3 regions of the Corynebacterium ihumii genome follow, and region 2 is predicted to be linked to each of the others. Evidence: predicted binding sites of a transcription regulator. Region 2 holds the regulator's gene; each other region holds the start of a gene.
What was found. Region 2 encodes LexA, which represses DNA repair genes until DNA is damaged. Its sites were predicted from a motif close to CGAACANNTGTTCG; they were not measured.

Region 1: the regulator LexA is predicted to act here: its motif matches at 1,849-1,862, upstream of CIHUM_RS07400 (HNH endonuclease signature motif containing protein).
Region 3: the regulator LexA is predicted to act here: its motif matches at 1,737-1,750, upstream of CIHUM_RS04670 (HNH endonuclease signature motif containing protein).

What each region holds. Positions count from the first base shown of each region.
Region 1 is NZ_CP063190.1:1,510,143-1,514,316, forward strand. It holds gene CIHUM_RS07395 (DNA polymerase IV) at 1-465, opposite strand, end outside; gene CIHUM_RS07400 (HNH endonuclease signature motif containing protein) at 509-1,807, opposite strand; gene ileS (isoleucine--tRNA ligase) at 2,194-4,174, opposite strand, start outside.
Region 2 is NZ_CP063190.1:1,343,569-1,347,742, forward strand. It holds gene hrpA (ATP-dependent RNA helicase HrpA) at 1-457, shown strand, start outside; gene nrdR (transcriptional regulator NrdR) at 473-931, opposite strand; gene CIHUM_RS06630 (hypothetical protein) at 988-1,110, opposite strand; gene lexA (transcriptional repressor LexA) at 1,579-2,259, shown strand; gene CIHUM_RS06640 (DeoR/GlpR family DNA-binding transcription regulator) at 2,310-3,098, shown strand; gene CIHUM_RS06645 (HPr family phosphocarrier protein) at 3,184-3,453, shown strand; gene CIHUM_RS06650 (uracil-xanthine permease family protein) at 3,529-4,174, opposite strand, start outside.
Region 3 is NZ_CP063190.1:929,587-933,760, reverse strand. It holds gene CIHUM_RS04675 (vWA domain-containing protein) at 1-1,454, opposite strand, end outside; gene CIHUM_RS04670 (HNH endonuclease signature motif containing protein) at 1,886-3,142, shown strand; gene thrB (homoserine kinase) at 3,139-4,068, opposite strand; gene CIHUM_RS04660 (homoserine dehydrogenase) at 4,081-4,174, opposite strand, start outside.

The DNA.
Region 1 (4,174 bases), 170 kb from region 2:
CGAGCCGATCTTGGCGTACTGCTTTCCTGGACCCGCGCCGATCGAACTGGGCAGGCCTGTCTCTTCCTTGATCGCCGCCCGCAGCTCGTTCGCCCATTGCTCCACGTCTTCCGGGCTCGCCCCGACCAAATCTTCCGGCTCCATGAACGCCTCGTCGATGGACAGCTGCTCCACCACGTCCACGTACCTGCCGATGATCTCGAACACCCGGCGCGACGCGACCGCGTAAACCGGCCTGCGAGGCGCCACCAGCACTGCTTTCGAACCCACCAGCCGCGCGGCCCGGTGCGTCGGCATCGCCGAGTGCGCCCCGTACTTGCGCGCCTCGTAGCTGGCGCCTGCGACCACGCCGCGGCCGGACACTCCCGCCACCAACACGGGGCGCTCTTTGAGCGTCGGGCGGGTCAGCTGCTCGCACGACGCGTAGAACGCATCCATGTCGATGTGCAGCACCCAACGGTTCATGCCCACCACTGTGCACCACCGGTAGCACCATGTTCCAATCCGATCACACGGCGAACGAATCCCCGGTGACGTACTCCATTCGCCTCGGCAGCGACCTGTTGCGCGAGACGAACCTGGCACCGTTTTTGAACGTGAAGAACAGGTCAGCCCCTTGGCGCTCGATGGTGACCACTCCGTGGCTCACCTGAGAGTGGCAGCTCGAGCACAACGGGATCAGATTGTCTAAATCAGTCATGCCTCCGTGCTCCCACTCCTTAATGTGGTGCATTTCTATGAAGCGCCTATGCGAACATCCAGGCATAGCGCATTGATACCCCCAGATCGCCAACAGTGCCTGCACTTGGCCGTCGGTGGCGAACCGCCGCGAACGGCCGACGCGGATCGTCAGTCCCGTGTCATCCAGCAAGTGCAAACGCACCATCGCATTTGCAAGGTAGCTGCGCACATCCTCAGAACAGGCTGAGCGGTTTTCCGGCATCCAACATTGACCGAACTGGTTGACCATGAGGTTGACCTGCACGCCGGGACTGCGAAGCGGACTCTTTGGGTTCGCGCGAACCATATCGATCATGGCCAACAACGCCGCGTAAACGTCTTGCTTTTCTGGAGGCCCGTACCGCGACACCGAACGCACGATGTCGCCCATGGTGATCTTCGTGCGCTTTCGCGGAGCGCGGTCTTGCTCTGATGGGACGGCGTCTTCGGCGGCAGCTGCGTCGTCGACAAGCTTCTGCACCTTCTCCGGATCCTGCAGATCATCTGGGTCCACACCCTCGAGACCGAAACTGGCAAGCTGAGCCACCTTTAACGCGGTCAGGAGCTTTTGGCCAGCTAACGCCGGAAGCCGCGCCTCGAAGGCAAGCATGCCGTCGTCGCACTCGCGGGCGCGGGCATACGGCTCAGTCGGGTCCTCCTCTTTGGGCCTTGCCCCGGCAAGCACAAGCTGGAGATCAGCAAACGACATGCTCAACGCGAGTTGGACGTATTGCTCCTCGTTGCACTCCTCCAAATACTGGAGCAGGAAGCGGACTGTCGAATACGGCATCACCCCCGATTCGAATGCGTCGAACAAGAGCCTGAACTTTCTCAGCCCTCGCGCCACGCGCACGTACTCGAATGCCGTGGCCTGCGGGAGGTTGAGCTCGCTGCGCAACCACGTTGCCGTCGACTTCTCCCCGTACTTTTCCGCAAGCTCCTGTTCGTCGAACTGCCCCACCGCATCGAGCATCCGAGCCCGGTGGTGGTTCGCCGACAATTGATTGCACTTGATCTGATCCTCGAGCACCTCTGCCGACAGGTCACTCGTTCGATCTTCTGTCCGTTCGTCCACCGCAATTGTCATGGTTGATCCCCTTACTCATGAACATTGACACCTTTATAGAACGCTCATGTGTTCGAGTCAAGGGTTTTGCAGAAAATGTCCATTGAAGTGGACAACACATACGGTTTCACGAATCCGGGGATCGAACATAAACCCCATTCACTATGCCGCTGCATAGTTGGTGCCACCCCAGTATTGGCACGAGAAACTATGCAGCTGCATAGTCAGCAACCCACACGAACGCCTCCAAAAAACTATGCCGCTGCATAGTTGGTGCCACCCCAATATTGACAAGAAAAACTATGCAGCCGCATAGTGCGAATCATCGAACGACGGTGCGACGCCCCCGCTGAGCAGCCAAAAAAGGGGCCCCACTCTGCACGAGTGAGACCCCAGCCCGAAAGAACCTAGCTGTTCTTACGAACAGTGGCGGTCACGCCATCGATGACGTCGTGACCCTCGACCGGCTCGGTGACCACGTCGAAGGATGTCGCCAGGGTTTCGGCGGCGATGTGGTCGGCGTGGGTGCGGGCCCACTCCTCCTTCTCCGCAGGCACGGCCAGCACCACAGCGATGCGGTCGGAAACGTCGAAGCCCTCGCGCTTGCGGGCATCCTGCAGACCGCGGATCACGTCGGCAGCCCAGCCCTCAGCCTCGAGTTCCTCGGTGACCTCGGCGTCGAGGACGACCAGGCCAACGGTGCCGTCGGCGTCGACACGCGCGGTGCTCTCCGGGTTCTCCGCCACCAGACGCTCGGAGTATAGCTCCGGGGTGAGCACGATGTCGCCGTCGACCACCACATCGTCTCCGCGGCGCTCGTAGTTGCCGGCCTTGACGTTCTTGATGGCACGCTGCACGTCCCTACCCAGCGACGGGCCAGCCACCTTGGCGTTAACCACGACTTCGAAGGATCCGGCCGCGTCGACGTCGTCAGTCAAAGCGACGTCCTTCACGTTCACCTCGTCGCGGATGGTGGAGCGGAACGCCTCAAGCTTGGCCGAATCCGGCAGGGCGACGGTGAGCTTCGGCAGCGGCAAGCGGTTGCGCAGCTTGTTCGCCTTGCGCACTGACGACGCCGCAGAGCACACCGCACGGGTCGCATCCATGGCGGCGACCAGCTCGGCATCCGCCGGCAACTCGGAGGCATGCGGGTAGTCCGTCAGGTGCACCGAACGGCCGCCGGTGAGCCCGCGCCAGATGACCTCGGAGACGTACGGCAAAAGCGGCGCCACCGCACGGGAGACGACCTCCAGCACCGTGTAGAGCGTATTAAACGCCTCGGGATGCGCCTCCTGGCCCTCCCAGAAACGGTCGCGGGAGCGGCGCACGTACCAGTTGGTCAGCGTGTCGGCGAAGCGACGCACCACGTCGCAGGCGTCGGCGATGCGGGTGTCGTCGAGCGCCTCGCCCACAGCTGCCACCATGTCGTGCGTCTTGGCCAGGATGTAGCGGTCGAGCACGTTGTCCGAATCCACAGACCACTGGGCGTCCGAGGACGAGTACAGCTGCAGGAACGTGTACGCGTTCCAGATCGGCAGCAGCGCCTGGCGCACGCCCTCGCGGATGCCCTGCTCGGTGACGATCAGGTTGCCACCTCGCAGGATCGGCGAGGACATGAGGAACCAGCGCATCGCGTCGGAGCCGTCGCGGTCGAAGACCTCCATCACGTTCGGGTAGTTGCCCTTGGACTTGGACATCTTCTGCCCGTCCGAGCCCAACACGATGCCGTGAGCGACGACCTTCTTGTAGGCCACGCGGTCGAACAGCGCGGTGGACAGCACGTGCTGCACGTAGAACCAGCCGCGGGTCTGCCCGGAGTACTCCACAATGAAGTCCGCGGGTTGGCGGGTGTCGAACTCCTCGCGATTCTCAAACGGGTAGTGGTACTGCGCGAACGGCATTGAGCCGGACTCGAACCAGCAGTCCAACACGTCCGGCACGCGGCGCATCATGGACCTGCCGGTCGGGTCATCCGGGTTCGGACGCACCAGCTCGTCGATGTGCGGGCGGTGCAGGGACTTCGGGCGGGTGCCGAAGTCGCGCTCCAGCTCATCCAGGGAGCCGTAGACGTCCACGCGCGGGTAGTCCGGGTTGTCGGAAACCCACGCCGGCACAGGCGAGCCCCAGTAGCGGGTGCGCGAGATGTTCCAATCGCGCGCGCCTTCCAGCCACTTGCCAAACTGGCCATCGCGGATGTGCGACGGCATCCACTCGATCTCCTGGTTCAGCTCCACCATCCGGTCGCGGATGTCGGTGACCTTCACAAACCACGCCGGCAGCGCCATGTAGATCAGCGGCTCGCCGGAGCGCCAGGAGTGCGGGTAGGAGTGCACGATGGTCTGGTCGCGCACGACGCGGCCCTTGGCGCGCAGGTCGCGGATGATGTCG
Region 2 (4,174 bases):
GGTCGCTGGTGGGGTGCGCCGCGTGGTGGTCACCTTGGCGCCGGCTCTGGCGGAGTACGCGAATATCGCGGCAGAGCTTGAGCAGTGGGAGGGCCCGGCTATCGACGACATGACGTCGCAGCTGCGGTTTTTCCTGCCGAAGCACGCGGTGACTGTCCACGGCATCGGGCACTTGCAGCACCTGCCCCGCTACATTGACGCGATGCGCATCCGCCTGGAGGACATGCGGCTGGATCCGGACCGCGACGCTGACCGGCAGTCAGTGATTGATTCTGTGAAGGCATATTTGGCGCAGCGCATGAATGCCTTGCCCGCTGGTCGCACGAAGACCAAGGCCTACAAGGATGTTTTGTGGCTGATTGAAGAGCTGCGTGTGAGCTTGTTCGCGCAGCGTTTGGGTACGCCGAAGCCGGTGAGCCAGCGGCGCATTGAGAAGAAGATTGACGCTCTGCGTTAGCGTCAAGACCGCGGGTTAAAAGTCCTCGCGGTCGCGGCGGCGCATGAGCCGGATTTCGGATTCGAAGTCGTCTGCGCTCTCGAACGACTTGTACACCGATGCGAAGCGCAGGTACGCCACTTCATCGAGGGCGCGCAGCGGTTCAAGCACCGCCAGGCCGATCTCGTGGGCGGGCACCTGCGAGCTGCCCTGGGCGCGCACAGTCTCTTCCACTTCCTGGGCAAGGCGTTTCAAAGCGTCGTCGGTGACATCGCGGCCTTGGCATGCTCGACGCACGCCGACGATAAGTTTGTCGCGGTCAAACGGTTCGCTCACGCCGTTGCGTTTCACAACGGTGAGGACTGCCTTTTCCACTGTGGTGAATCGACCCCCGCACTCGGTGCACTCTCTGCGTCGACGAATCGCAGAGCCGGCTTCGACCAGCCGAGAGTCAGTCACACGGGATTGCTCGTTGTGGCAAAAAGGACAAAACACGGTTTTCCACCCCCAGAGTCTTCAAGGCTTGGTGTAGCCGTGAGTCTACGCCCTGCCTATCGCGCCGTTGCCACCGTGGCGGTGTGGGCGACCTGGCTGCCGGTCATCGATGAGGGATCCTGGTCTTGCGCCGAGAAAACGCCGCCGAACGCGGAACCGATAAGCAGCGCCGCAGTCATGCATACGCCAAGCAGGAGCGTATCGCGCGTCTCGTGGCGCGTTTCGAACGTGTTCGCTTCTGTAGAACCGCCCGAAACCCGGTTTGAGACAGAACGAGCACTCGTTCGATGAGACGCAGAAATGGTTCGAACACCGGCCCCGCCGCTTCGACGCTTCGGCACAGAATCAAGGTCCCAAATCTCCGCCGGGGGAACCACGGATGCGGCGCCCGTGCGAGATGCGGATGCATTGTGTACTGGATTGATTGCAATGGACATGGTGAGTCTCCCTTCGTTTCGCGGCACACATTACGTTCGGCGCCGACACGCTCGAACGTTCTAACGTTCATTTGTTCGAATACGCTTACGTGTTCGATTTATAGCACCCCAGCCGACAGGTGTCCACCCTAACGCTGCAACCATCGAACATGAGTGCCCTATCTGGTAGGTTCGTAGGCGCACTACGCCACCGAGCCCAAGGAGAACGTCATGGCACGAAAGAAGGCCGAGCCCGGCAACCCGAATTTCAACGCACTGTCTGACCGTCAGCGCCGTATCCTCCAGGTCATTCAGGACGCTGTTGTCCTGCGCGGTTACCCGCCGAGCATCCGCGAGATCGGCGATGCCGCTGGTTTGCAGTCCACCTCCTCTGTCGCATACCAGCTCAAGGAGCTGGAGAAGAAGGGCTTCCTTCGTCGCGACCCGAACAAGCCGCGCGCCGTGGATCTGCGCCAGCTGCCAGAGACCGGGCGCAAACAGCGCAAGCCGCAGGAAGCGAAGCCGGAGGATTCGGGCAATGCCCGCTACGTGCCGGTGGTTGGCCAGATCGCTGCAGGTGCTCCGATCCTCGCCGAAGAGAACGTGGACACCTACTACCCGCTGCCCGAGGAGCTGCTCGGCGACGGCGATGTCTTCATGCTCAAGGTTGTCGGCGAATCCATGCGCGAGGCCGGCATCCTCGACGGCGACTGGGTTGTTGTCCGCTCCCAGCCGAACGCGGAGGAGGGCGAGTTCGTGGCGGCGCTTCTGGACGGTGAGGCGACGGTCAAGGAGTTCCACCGCGACTCCACCGGTGTGTGGCTGTTGCCCCACAACGACGCTTTCGAGCCGATCAAGGGCGACGAAGCTGAGATCATGGGGCGTGTCATCTCGGTGTTCCGTACTCTGTAACCGGTGCGTGTGCGCCGAGAAAACACGAAGACCCAAAGCGCAGGAGATCGATGTACGCCGAGGAGCGGAGACGCCAGATCGCGTCTTTGACCGCAGTTGAAGGCCGCGTCAATGTCACCGAGTTGGCGCAGCGCTTCGACGTCACCGCGGAAACAATCCGCCGGGACCTTTCTGCGTTGCACGATGAGGGCGCGGTGCAGCGCGTCCACGGTGGCGCGGTGGCCAGCCAGTCGTACCGCTCTACGGAGATCCCGCTGGATACCCGCCAGCGAGCCTCGCTCGCGGCCAAGACCGCGATTGCGGAAACCGCGTTGCAGTTCGTACCGGATACGCAAAACTGCACGATCTTTTTGGACTCGGGCACAACAATCAGCAGCTTGGGCAAGCGACTTGCAGAGACTCGCGGGGATAAGGAGTACTCGGTGGTGACTAACTCCATCCCGACTGCCTTGGAGCTGAGTGATTCCGGTTTACCCGATGTGCAGCTACTCGGTGGCAGTGTCCGTCCGATCAGCCAGGCGGTCGTCGGCAGTACTGCACTTCGCACACTGGCCCTGTTGCGAGCTGACGTTGCGTTTGTGGGCACCAACGCGCTGTCCATCGGTCACGGCCTCTCTACCCCAGACGCCCAGGAAGCTGCGGTGAAAGCTGCGATGGTGACGAATGCCCGCAAGGTTGTTGTGTTGTGCGATTCCACGAAGCTGGGCAACGACTATGTGGTCAGCTTCGCGCCGCTGACGGATATTGATGTGGTGGTCACCGACGCTGAGGCTCCCTCCGCCTTCGTCGACGAGCTGCGCTCGCACGGTATTGAGGTCGTGCTCGCACAGACCCAATAGCGCGAGCAACATGTTGGCATCAACGTCTGTTTGCGACCTACACTCGTTGCAGACCTGAATGAAAAATAACGGAAAGGACACCCGAATGGCTTCCAAGACTGTAAAGGTCGGTTCCACCGTCGGGCTGCACGCACGCCCGGCCACGGTGATCGCCGATGCTGCCGGCGAGTACGATGACGAGATTTTGCTGACCCTTGTCGGTGGCGACGATGACGACGAGACGGACGCTGCCTCCTCGCTGATGATTATGGCCATGGGCGCCGAGCACGGCGATGAGGTCACCGTGACCTCCGACAACCCAGATGCCGTGGAAAAGATCGGGACGCTGATCGAGCAGAACCTCGACGAAGAGTAAGCGCTCCTCGCTTTACCGCGAGCTCACGCCCGGGCCACGCGCCCGGGCGTTTTTACGTGCAATCAGTGCCGGACGCTACAACGTCGACGGCTGAGACACCTCGAAATCCTTTCGGTACTGCCCCTCCCCCAACGTGTCGTACGCCCAGCGCATGAGCGGGTAAACCACAATGATGCCGACCGAGCCCAGCGCGATGCCTTCCAGGGTCACAGCTCCGACATCCAGGGTGAGGTTGCCGATGCCCACAATCAGCGCGACCGCGGCCGCGGTCAGGTTCGCCGGGTCGGTGAAGTCCACCTTGTTGTCCTGCCAGATGCGCACGCCCAGCATGCCGATGAGCCCGTAGAGCACTAGGCACGCGCCGCCGAGCACTCCTGCGGGGATGGTGAAGATTACGGCGCCAAACTTCGGGATGAACGCCAGCACGATCGCGAACACGGCGGCGACCCAGTACGCGGCGGTGGAATACACCTTCGTCGCCGCCATCACACCGATGTTTTCTGCGTAGGTGGTTGTGCCGGATCCGCCGAAGTCGCCGGCGAGTGTGGTGGCAATACCGTCGCCGATCAGCGCTCGCCCCTGCATGTCGTCGAGATTGCGCCCGGTCATCTCCGAGACTGCCTTGACGTGGCCGACGTTCTCCGCGATGAGCACCACCAGCACCGGCAGGGTCACCAGCACCGCGGAAACATGGAACTCGGGCTGGTGAAACTGCGGCAGG
Region 3 (4,174 bases), 410 kb from region 2:
TTCAGCACCGGACGCTGGCCCCAAGTCACCGGGATCTTGTAAAAGCGGTACTCGCCGGGGACGATCTTGTCGGAGTAGGTGCCCTCGCTGATTTCCGTCGCGTCGTTGAAGCCTGTGCCACCAGCGATTTCCTCCGCGGTGCCGAACGGGACCTCGCCGTCGTACTTCCCGGAGGAGATAACCTTGTCCGACCATTCCTTGGCTTGCTCTTCTTCAGGGATCGGCTCGTAGAACACGTTGACTTCGACGTTGACGTCGTCGACAAGCTCCGCGCCACCTTTGTAGATCTGCGTGGCTATCAGCCAGTTGCTCATGTCGCAGTCATCGGCTTGCTCCTCCCGCATCAACGAGACCCAGTAGGGTTCCATGGCGAACTGTGCGCTGCCCGCGATGCTGCTGGGGGATAGTTTCGTTCGTGCCTTGCCGCAGTTCTGGTCATTCTCGTTGGTTTGTGCGGAGGACTCGAGTTCTACCTGAGCATCTTGGAAGTGGCCGTCGGGCTGCCAGATCGGGGTCATAGTGATCAGCGCCTTGTGCCCCTCCGGCACGGAGACGCGGAAGTAGCGGTCGGTCTTCGCGTTCGAATCCGGGGTCACCTTCGTCTTGTACTGGCCCTGGCCAAGCCACTTGGCGTCCTCCGGCGAATCCGCAAACTCAAACGGCGTGCCCTCAACCTTGTACTTGCCAATGTCGCGCTGGGCCAGGAACTTCAGCGACGTCGCCAGGCTGCTCGCATCTTTGGCCTCGAGGAACTGACCGTTGCCGGCCTCCGCGATGCACTGCAGCTCCTTCCGAGCCGCGTCATCAACCTGGAAGCCCACCGTGTGGATCGCCAGATCAACACCATCTTCGGCCAGCTCCTTGGCCACCTCACACACCGGCGGCGGCGCACAGGAGTCGATACCGTCGGACACCAGGATGATTGAGCGCTCCCCCTCGTCGCCAAGCTCTTCTGCGGCCTTGCGCAGGGAATTGCCCATTGGTGTGTAGCCCTTCGGCTCCAACCCATTAATAGCCGAGGTGAACTTCGCCTTATCCACCCTGCCGACCGGGACGAGAGTGTCAATATCCTTACACCCCCGTTCCCGGTTATCCGGCGCATCCGACTCATTCGCGCCGTACACCGTCAGCCCCATGTTCGCGGTCTCCGGCAGCGACTCCACCAGCTCATTCGCCGCCTTCTTCGCCGATTCCATGCGTGTGCCCTCGGCGTCTGCCTCAACCATCGACGAGGATGCGTCCAAAATCAGCATCGCCTTGCTGTCTTCCGAGCCTGCGGAGGCCGTGGACGATGTCTTTGTCGACGTCGTCGATGACGACGAGGTCTCCGTCACCGTCGACACCGCCGTCGACGATTGCCCCCACGCCACCGGCGCCCATGCCAGACAACAACACACCGCAATCATCAGCGCGAGAAGAACCCTCGCGCCTTTCTGCGAAACCGTCCAACTCATTCATCCGTGCCCTTCTGTGCTGTGTGCAGAATCACTTTGGACAATAAAAGATCTTCATTACACCTGCACGCCTCGTTATCACTTTGTAAAGACCCCGACTCAGATTCTGTGACCGCAGAATCCACGCTCTTCGAAAGTCTCATCTAATACTTGAGGGTGTTCTGCGGCCGCAGAATCGCTTGACCTCCGACCGCCCAACCCTCAACCCGAGGTTGAGGGTGTTCTGCGGCCGCAGAATCATTTCCCAAACTTCGCAAACATTTTTGAAGAACCCCTTTACATCGCACACACCTTCGCTTATCCTCGACCCCACAGCGACCATCCAGCCATCGCCCAGGGGGCTTCCCGTGACCACAGCCACCAGCAAAACACTGCAGCTTATAGACGATCTAAAGTTCCACCACTGCGAATCCCACACCCACCGTGCAGACATGCTCGACGCGCTTGGCCAGCTCGACGAAGAGGACATTGCCGAACAACGTGGCGAGTTCTCCACTGCCACATGGCTCAAACGCGAGCTCAATCTGCCGCCATCCACCGCGTACGAGTATCTCCGCGTCGCCCGGGGCCTACGCCGGTTCCGCCTGCTGTATGAGACGTTCCGTTCCGGCGTGATGCCGTACAACACGATGCGTTTCCTGCTGAAATTCATGGATGAGGAAAACGAGGAAGAGCTGATTGACCTCGCGCTCATCCATGCTTTTTCCGAGCTCGAACGCATCCTCGCCGGCACCGACACCGCCGATGAGAACGAACCCGAAGAACCGTTTGTGAAGGCCGATTTCCGCGCCGACGGAATGATGGATTTCCGTGCGCTCCTTCCCGCGGTGCGCGGACAAGCACTGCTCACCGCGTTGAAGGTCGCTCAGCTCGCCAGTTACTGCGCCGAGCTACCAAACTCAGAGGAGCTCGCGGACCCGGAAAAGCTAGACGAGTTCATCGCGGCGGCCGAAGCAGAAGCAGAGTCTTGCCCACCTGATTTCACCGCGGACGGCCCTAAACCGCGGAAGTCCAAACTCGATCTGGAGTCGATTCTGCGCCCGCCCTCACGCTTCGGCCCGCCGGAGAAGAAGGACCTCTACCCCGCCTTCATCGCCATGATGGACATGGTGCGCGACAGCCCCACTAGCCCGCTTCGTTCTCCCGGCGCCCACGTCAACATCGTGCTCACAGAGGACGGCGGTGCGTGGATGCCGGAGAACACCTCGGCGAGATCCCAGGAAGTGCGAAGCTACATCGCGAACGCTACGTTGCGCCTGCACCTGCTGGACAAGAAGGGGTTGACCATCAACGTCGGCCGCGCGCAGCGCTTCGCCACAGACGCACAGGTCCTCGCACTATTGATGGCCTGGGGGCACCAGTGCGCGATGCCCGGATGCAGCCATCGGCGATTCATCGAGATCCACCACATCAAAGAATGGGAAGACGGGGGCGCCACCAACATGGACAACCTAATTCCGCTGTGTTCGAGCTGTCACTCCAAGATCAGCCACGGCCTGGCGCATATCCAGGCCCACGGTCCGGACTTGTACTTCCGTCTTAAGGACGGCACGCAGTACGTCTCAAGGAACCGCTCGCTGCCCAAGCGCACCTACAACCACCGGGGTCCGCTACGAGACACCGTTACGCCGGGCGACAGCTTCGACGAGCCGGGCGCAGGCCAGCACACGGGTCAGGCAGGCGCTTAGTCGCGAACCAGCTCAGCGGTGGCCGGACCGGCGACGTCGAGTTCGATGACGTGGAGGCCGGCGGAGCGTGCTTCGTCGAGAAGCGAAGGCTCCACCTCAGTGGTGGTGAGAACCAGCGCGGTCGGGCCGGCGCCGGAGAGGTAGGCGGCGTGACCGCGGTTGCGCAGGCGATTGACCCACTCCGCCGTCACCGGCAGGACATCTGCGCGGTACGGCTGGTGGAGGCGGTCGCGGGTGCCTTCGAAAAGCAGTTGCGGGTGGTGCTGCAGCGCCGCTGTCATCACCGCGGTGCGCGAAACGTTGAAACGCGCATCGGTGTGGGTGACGTGGCTCGGCAGCACCTTGCGCACCGCGTTGGTGGAAGCGTGGAAATCAGGCACAAGGGCGACGGCCGAAATGGAGCCGTCCACCGGGATGCGCACAGCGCGGTAGGACGGCTTGGACTGGCCGTCGACGGGGATGTCGGTCCACGACACCACTGCCCCGCCGAACGCGGATGCGCCGGCGTTGTCCGGGTGGCCTTCGAACTCGGAGGACAGCTGCACGATTGCGTCCTCGTCGAGCGGGGAGCCGGCCAGCGCGTTGGCGGCAACCACGCCGGCGACGGCGGCGGAGGCGGAGGAGCCGAGGCCGCGCGACTGCGGGATGGTGTTGTGGCACACCACGCGCAGGCCGGGCGCGGACACGTCCGCGGCGGCAAGCGCGGACTGGATGGCCTTGACCACGAGGTTAGAGCTGTCGCGGGGCAGATCGTCGGCACCCTCGCCGAAGATCTCCACCTCGAGGCCGGAGTCGGTGACCTCCACTTCCACGGTGTCGTAGATACTCAACGCGATTCCGAGGGTGTCGAAGCCGGGGCCCAGGTTCGCCGATGAACCGGGGACGGTGACCTTGACTTTCAGGCCGGGCTGCAGATCGATTGCCATTCCGAAGGCCCCTTAGGAATCGAGTCGAATGACGGAGTTGACGGCGAGCACGTCGTCGTGGCCCGAAAGCTGCTCCACGATCGCGCTGAGGTCCTGCTCGCGGGCG